Regions from separate parts of the Paenibacillus riograndensis SBR5 genome, predicted to be linked through region 3. Evidence: riboswitches for the same ligand, from Rfam matches in the RefSeq annotation. Region 3 holds a riboswitch; each other region holds the start of a gene.
What was found. A riboswitch is a leader RNA that binds a small molecule or an ion and turns the genes downstream of it on or off. The one in region 3 is predicted to bind cyclic di-GMP.

Region 1: another riboswitch for cyclic di-GMP. It lies ahead of PRIO_RS03775 (transglutaminase-like domain-containing protein); the one in region 3 lies ahead of PRIO_RS11200 (FapA family protein).
Region 2: another riboswitch for cyclic di-GMP. It lies ahead of PRIO_RS35340 (choice-of-anchor A family protein); the one in region 3 lies ahead of PRIO_RS11200 (FapA family protein).

The regions. Positions count from the first base shown of each region.
Region 1 covers NZ_LN831776.1:861,788-864,059, reverse strand. Annotated here, with positions in the region: rRNA gene PRIO_RS03780 (16S ribosomal RNA) at 1-112, opposite strand, end outside; gene PRIO_RS03775 (transglutaminase-like domain-containing protein) at 480-1,289, opposite strand; cyclic di-GMP riboswitch class I at 1,303-1,384, opposite strand; cyclic di-GMP riboswitch class I at 1,459-1,540, opposite strand; gene PRIO_RS03770 (class D sortase) at 1,663-2,272, opposite strand, start outside.
Region 2 covers NZ_LN831776.1:682,706-684,977, reverse strand. Annotated here, with positions in the region: gene PRIO_RS35340 (choice-of-anchor A family protein) at 1-946, opposite strand, end outside; cyclic di-GMP riboswitch class I at 1,030-1,117, opposite strand.
Region 3 covers NZ_LN831776.1:2,770,900-2,773,171, forward strand. Annotated here, with positions in the region: gene PRIO_RS11200 (FapA family protein) at 1-892, opposite strand, end outside; cyclic di-GMP riboswitch class I at 995-1,086, opposite strand; gene PRIO_RS11205 (TetR/AcrR family transcriptional regulator) at 1,338-1,919, shown strand; gene PRIO_RS11210 (GNAT family N-acetyltransferase) at 1,939-2,272, shown strand, end outside.

The sequences.
Region 1 (2,272 bases), 1.9 Mb from region 3:
TTACTCACCCGTCCGCCGCTAAGCTTATCCCGAAGGATAAACTCCGCTCGACTTGCATGTATTAGGCACGCCGCCAGCGTTCGTCCTGAGCCAGGATCAAACTCTCCAATTGGTATTGAAAAGAGCGATAGCTCATTTTGAAACATCTGACGAGAATTTGCATTCTCATTTTGGATCTCACTTACGTGAAATCCCACTCACTCGTTGTTCAGTTTTCAAAGATCAAACTCGTTGTCGGCGATGATTTTCTCGTCACCAGCAACTCTTATAATATACCACGTTTGTTTGAGCAATGCAAGCTTTTTTTGAACAATTTATTCAATCATTCTTCATTTACTTAGCAGCGCTCCAACAACGCTTACTTATAATACCCCATAGTCATATAAAAAAGCAACCCTTTAGAAAAAGAAAAATAACCCACTTAATATTTAAGCGGGTTATCTCCAAAGATCCTATTGTTGATTGTATATTCACTTCTCTTAGTAGAATTTCGCTGCAGAGTATTTGCTTGCTACTTTAATTAATCCCGTTTCTTTGTTGTTCTTGCCTAAACCGGCATCAACTGTAGTGTCGATAGTCACCCATTTGCCGTCAAGCAAGACTTCGTTCCAGGCATGGTATGAAGTCACATAGCTGGTATTCCCCATCACCAATTTGGTAGGTATGCCTTGACTGCGGAGCATGGTTGCAAACAATGAAGCATAATCGTAGCAAATCCCCTTCTTGGTGGCCAGTGTATTATCATTGTTGGGGATGTAGTCAGTCGTAACACTGGAAGCTAGGCTATAGTCATATTTCACATTAGAAACGATGTAGTTGTATATTGCTTTTACCTTTTGTTCATCAGTGGTCAGCCCCTGTGTGAGCTGAGCAGCTTTCAGAACTGATTTATCGGAAGAACTCCATTTCACATTCTGTACGGAGCTCAAGTATACGTCGTTCGCATCGCTCATGCTGAGGTCTACGGTTTCGGAGGACATCACTTTGTATTTATTGCCGGTAGTGTTCTCCAGAACAGATATTTTATACGAACCGTTACCTTGCTGCAGCGGGAAGGTTTCATTGGGCTTAGAAGCATATAGGTTATATGTGTAGCTATTGTTGTCCTTAGTAATCATGAGCTTAATACGCTTGTCCTTAGGAACTTCATAGGAAACAGCGATAACCCCTTGATTCAATTGCGATGTATTCAACCAGCCTGTGTCCGTGCTGGCAGCTTCAGCTGATCCTGTCTGGACGGAAGTGGCAACTACAAACAATGTTAACAACGTAAAAAAGAACTTTTTCATGGATAAAACCCCTTTCGGTAGCTGGCTGCCATTCGTATTGGGAAGGCCCTTTAGCTTTGCGTCCCTACCTTTCGATAGGTTTGCCGTTATCGTATAAGCTTTATCTGTTCCTACTTCTAATGTAGATTGATAGATTCATATTTAAGAACAAACAAAAAAAGCCTCTTCATTCGGTAGCTGGCTGCCATCCATAGCGGGAAGGCCCTTTAGCTTTGCGTCCCTACCTTTCGATAGGTTTGCCGTTGTCGTGCTTAGCTTTTATAGTTATATAGTATCATATTTATATCTATATTCAAGACCCAAATCACTAGACTTCTACTATTTTTTAATTAAATTTTAATATACTGCTTTTAGGACGCAGCTATTTTGGGATTTAAGACAATCTGGCATGAATAATCAGGCGATGAGTGGGATTGACCAATGGATCACAGGTAATCAGAGTGAGTATTTTATCATCGTTATGTCCATTTAATACGGAAACATCCGTAGGCTCTACAATTGAAATATCATACACTACGTACTGGTAATCCTGTTCCTTTGTTTGCACGGATATGGTATCACCGACCTCAACTTCGTTGAGCCTGTTAAAAAGCCTGCCTGCTGTTCTCGATCTATGAGCTGCAATCGCAGCATTGCCAACCTGCCCGATAGCCGCGGTCTCCTTCATGTGGGCGGCAGCATGCTTCATGTTGGCTTTAGTCGCCCCTTCCAGTACGGGCAGCTTCAAATTGATTTTGTCGATCTGGATAATGCCTGTGATCTTGCCTCCCAGCTTGATTTCGGGAGCCGGCGCTTCTGTCGCTTTCGCCAGGTCACCCTCAGAAGATTCCTCGGCGAGAAGCTGGGTGACTTCAGCATATTGTTTGTGCAGATCTGACTGCGGAGACGGTGAAGGCGAAATCTCACTGTACGCCTGTTCGGCTTCCTCCAGCAGCTTCTGCTGCTGCCAGTCGTTGTACCATTCATTTGCTTTGGGATACAGC
Region 2 (2,272 bases), 2.1 Mb from region 3:
TTGCGCTCGGCGCTGGTGTCGCCGTTGCACTCGGCGCTGGTGTCGCCGTTGCGCTCGGCGTCGGTGTCGCCGTCGCACTCGGCGTCGGCGTCGGCGTTGCAGGCGGTTCGGAGCCTTCATACGGATAGTGGTGCATCTGTACATAACCGCTGAACGCTTTTGCAATCAGTGTGCCATGAAGCTCTGCATGATCATAAAAGACACTGGCATGAGGAGCCAATATCGTGCCCTCGATTGTCGTGTTCCCGATATTCACAGAAGCAGCTTCATAGAAATTGAACAGGACTTTGCGGGGTTTGCCTCCCCAGAATTGAAAATTGGGAATTTTCACAGCGCTTCCGCCCACATTAATAATGACGGTGGCATCACCTGCTATGTTGAACTGCAGCCCGTTGGCGTCAGCCAAATCAGCAGCGGCCAGATGAATGACATTATAGGCATCCGGAGCGTTAATCGTCATTTTTCCATATTCTTTTACAAAAGGCTGTGTCTGCGTCAATGCGGCCAATTCATCCGAACGCCGGACCAAAAACTGTTCCTCGGCCGCAAAATCAATCGGCGTCCCTTGGCGGGGGGTCTCCTTGAGATCCGCCCGTGTGGTGCTTATAGTGCCTCCGTATACAGCTGCCCCATATATAGTTCCGTCTGTTAGAGTGAGATTTTTGCCGGCAACCAGCACATCCCCGCCGGGCGCATCCTTGGAAACACCGTACCCCTGCAACGTAATATTTCCTTCAGCCGCGAGCCTTCCATGAATCTGATCGTAAGATTGCGTGAAATCTCCAAAGATAAATGCATTAAAATTGCCGGCAACACCCAGGACAGGGGTAGGGATATACGGCATATTTCCCGCAGCTTTAACATTCCATCCCCAGGTAACCGTGCTGCTCAATGCTAATACTCCTGTCAGAATCAGAGCTGCTGCTTTCAGTGATCTTTTTTTCAATCGCCTTGCACCTCCTAGTAACTTATTCTATGATTTTGCGGAAAAACTATAACAACAAAAAGACCGCCACGAAGGGTCAGCTTCACGGCGGCCGGACGATCATAGCCCTGGTCGGGCATTAGATTCCTGACTTTGCGTCCCGTCCTTTCAGACGGTTTGCGTTTATACATGAGAAATATAGATTAAATAAAACTTATGTAGTCTATGACATTTGTTACTTTTGAACTAATTTCAGTTTAGCCTCTTCCCTGCCCGATTGTCAATCTATTCCTTAACTATTTTTTCAAGTCGCGGTTGCCTGAAACATGGACAAACCCGCTATCTATAAGGATTTCCAGCCTTCCTGTCCAGAAGGAAATCTCTCAACAGAATGGTTTTTGCCTTTTTCAAAGTATCAGATCTTGTATTTAATTGCAATTTTTAATATTAAAATTTAGTATATTCGAACTATAATTTCAAATCTTATCCAGAACCTTTATTCCTAGCTATATGTACTCCTTAAGGAGCAAGAACTTCCCTGCAAATTAGGACTGCACAACAAAAAACCGCCCCGGAATCAACCGGCAGCAGTTCTTCATCCTTCTCTATGTAATGCTATATACGCTCCCGTAACCAGACATTGCGGATATAGCGAATTGGGATTTACAGCAGCTGAACCCAGCCAATCATGGACACCCACAACGGAATACTCAAAAACAACCCGAATACCAGCCCACGGCGGAGACTTCCTTCATGACTCATCATAATTCTCCTTTTGAGGTGCTTTATTTTGTTACGTTTCAATCTTTTATATTTCAATTTTAATATAAAACAATTTTTATTATTTTATTGTGAAAAATATCACATAAAATCACCCTTTTTTATAAATACCAGTGGTTATTTTATCCACCCCATGCAGCGCAAGGATCAGCCAGACAAAATAAAACGGGCCTCACCATGGGAGCTGGCAAGACCCTGCAAGCTATTTATAAACACCGGGGAGTGTTTGGTACATTCAATATATATCCTTAACCTGAAAACAAGCTGATAGCTGCATAAAAATTACATTAAAAGCTTCCAATAACCCAGTGTGCCGAAAAAAACGACCAGGGCCACGGGAAGTATAATTTTCCGGCTTACCTTATCCTCAAACGAAAAATACAAACACAGCATACAAAGCCACGCAATAAGGAGACTTCCCATTTCCTATGCATACGCCCTTTCTTATACATCCTGATGATCGCGCGGGACAGTGGCAGCACCAAACATCCTATAAGAAGATTACCCGCGAGTCAGCCGGTTCATACCCAATCATGGCTTGGGCCGCTAAATATTTTTTTGTTCCGC
Region 3 (2,272 bases):
CCTGGTGTACAATTACATCGCCGGAGAAGACGATATTGCCTGTATGGCGGTTCACACAGCCCGGAACGGTATATGCGGTTGTGATATCGAAAGTTTTGACCTTTGTGCCGGTCACACGCGGCCGGCCTTCTGTAAGGGCTGTAATTTCATGGCTTGGCAGCAGCAGAGTGCCCTCTTTGGCTACAACTTTGATATCCCTGGGAGGTGCGGCGGGCAGAATACTGCCGTATACATCGTACCCGGGTACACCGTCGCGGGGAAGGTGCTTGCGGGCAATGACATCGCCTTTCCGGGCACAGGGAATCCGGAGTGGATCGGGGGAATCCGCAGCCTCTTCTAAGGGATTGAAAGGGTTTCCGGCAAGCCCGGAAAAAAACAAATCAAGCTTGGCGTCTTCGCCTGCAGCAGGCGGCCTGCCTTCCGCCACACAAATCGGCAGATGGGTCGGATGATTCAATTCTGCATAGATGGCGGGGATATTCAGGTTTTGCGAAATCGTTTTTTTCTCCAAATCGGCAATAATCTGTTCAATCCCGAGGGTGGACAGCAGAGCGGAAGAGTCCATTTCAGCCCTTACCGCGAGATGGCTCGACGCCGGGCTGTTCACCAGATTCCATTTATACTGTTCGACACGGTTCAGGGTAAGGAAGGCTTGGAGTTTATCGTCGGAGACGGTGATCTCATAGGGAGGCGGTTCTTGTATGGACCAGGTAACCCGGTCGGAGGATACAACGGGTACGGGACCAGCTACCGGCTGATGATTAAGCTCCAGCACAACAGGCGGGATAGCGGAAAGGATTGCCGGCTTGCCGCCGGGCAGCGGGGAGGTAATGTAGAACTGGTTGTTCTGGACAATAATAATGCCGTTTTTCTCGGTGGTGCGCTGTGGCATTGCGTTTGGCTCCTTTTTATATAATCAATGGGCATTTGGACATAAGAGTATCCCGGCAGCAGATACGGTACCCTAACGGATACCCGCACAGTTCAGCGTCTTCTTGGCAGCCTGGCAGCCATGGATGCGATGTTTGCATCTTTAGGCCCATTGCTTTGCGTCCTATCCTTTCAGATAGTTTGCCGTTATGAAATGGATCAATGATTAGCCGAATCAGGTATGTAACCCGACTGAAGCCGGCAAAGGAATCATAATTAAAAATTCAAATATATAAACTTTTGCAACCTTCATTTTAGTACTAAAGTCACTAATTTACAATATTTAATTATATATTTATATAGATTAAATGGCTACCGGCCAGCAGGTGTCTGTACGGTTGGATTGACAAATGCGGGGGAGCCATGTGATAATTCTTCCTGACGGTCGTCAGGGAGGCGGTAGAAAAATGACAGCCCACGCTATTTTGCAAGCCGCATTGTCCGAATTTGCCGAAAAAGGCTTTGAAGGAGCTTCATTGGCGGGGATTGCCCAGTTGGTAGGGATTAAAAAACAGTCCATTGCGACCTATTTTCCCAAAAAAGAGGATTTGTTTATAGCGGCCTTTCAGGAAATGGCCCGGCATTATATTGAATTTCTTGACCAGCTGTACAAGGAAATCCTTGGCACACCTGTAGAGGCCAGACTGCGTGAGATTGTATACCGGACCTATTATTATAGGGTGGAGTACCCGGTGCTGACCGCTTTTTATAAAAGGAGTGTCCAATTCCCGGCGCCTTTTTTTCAGGAGATGCTGGAGCAGCAGATTTCAATGATGGAGCAGCGCTCAGCGGCATTTTACCGGGCTGTTTTTGAGGAAGGCATGAACTCCGGGGAGATCCGGCGGCAGCATACGGAAAGTCTTCTCTCGGCTTATTATTGTTTACAGGATGGCATTGCCATGCAGATGTTTTTTTATAATCAGGAGGAATTCGGGCGGCGCCTGAAGGATATCTGGGAGATCTTCTGGGCAGGCATTAAGCAGATATAATGAAGGAGCGGGATCGAACATGCGGGTAGAGCGGGTGACCACCGAAGAACAATTGCAGGAGGCTTTCAGAATCAGGCGGGAAGTGTTTGTGGAGGAGCAGGGCGTGGCGCTGGCAGATGAATTTGATGATCATGAAAAAGACGCGGAGCATATATTGCTCTATCAGGAAGGGCTTCCTGTGGGAACGGCCAGACTAAGGAGTGTGGAAGGGTGGGCTAAGCTTGAACGGATTTGCCTGAGCGCTCCTTACCGCAAAAGCGGACTGGGGTCCGTTATAATCGATACGCTGGAAAAAATGGCGGTTGAACAGGGGCACCGGCAAGCCAAGCTGCATGGCCAGAAGCAGGCCGAGG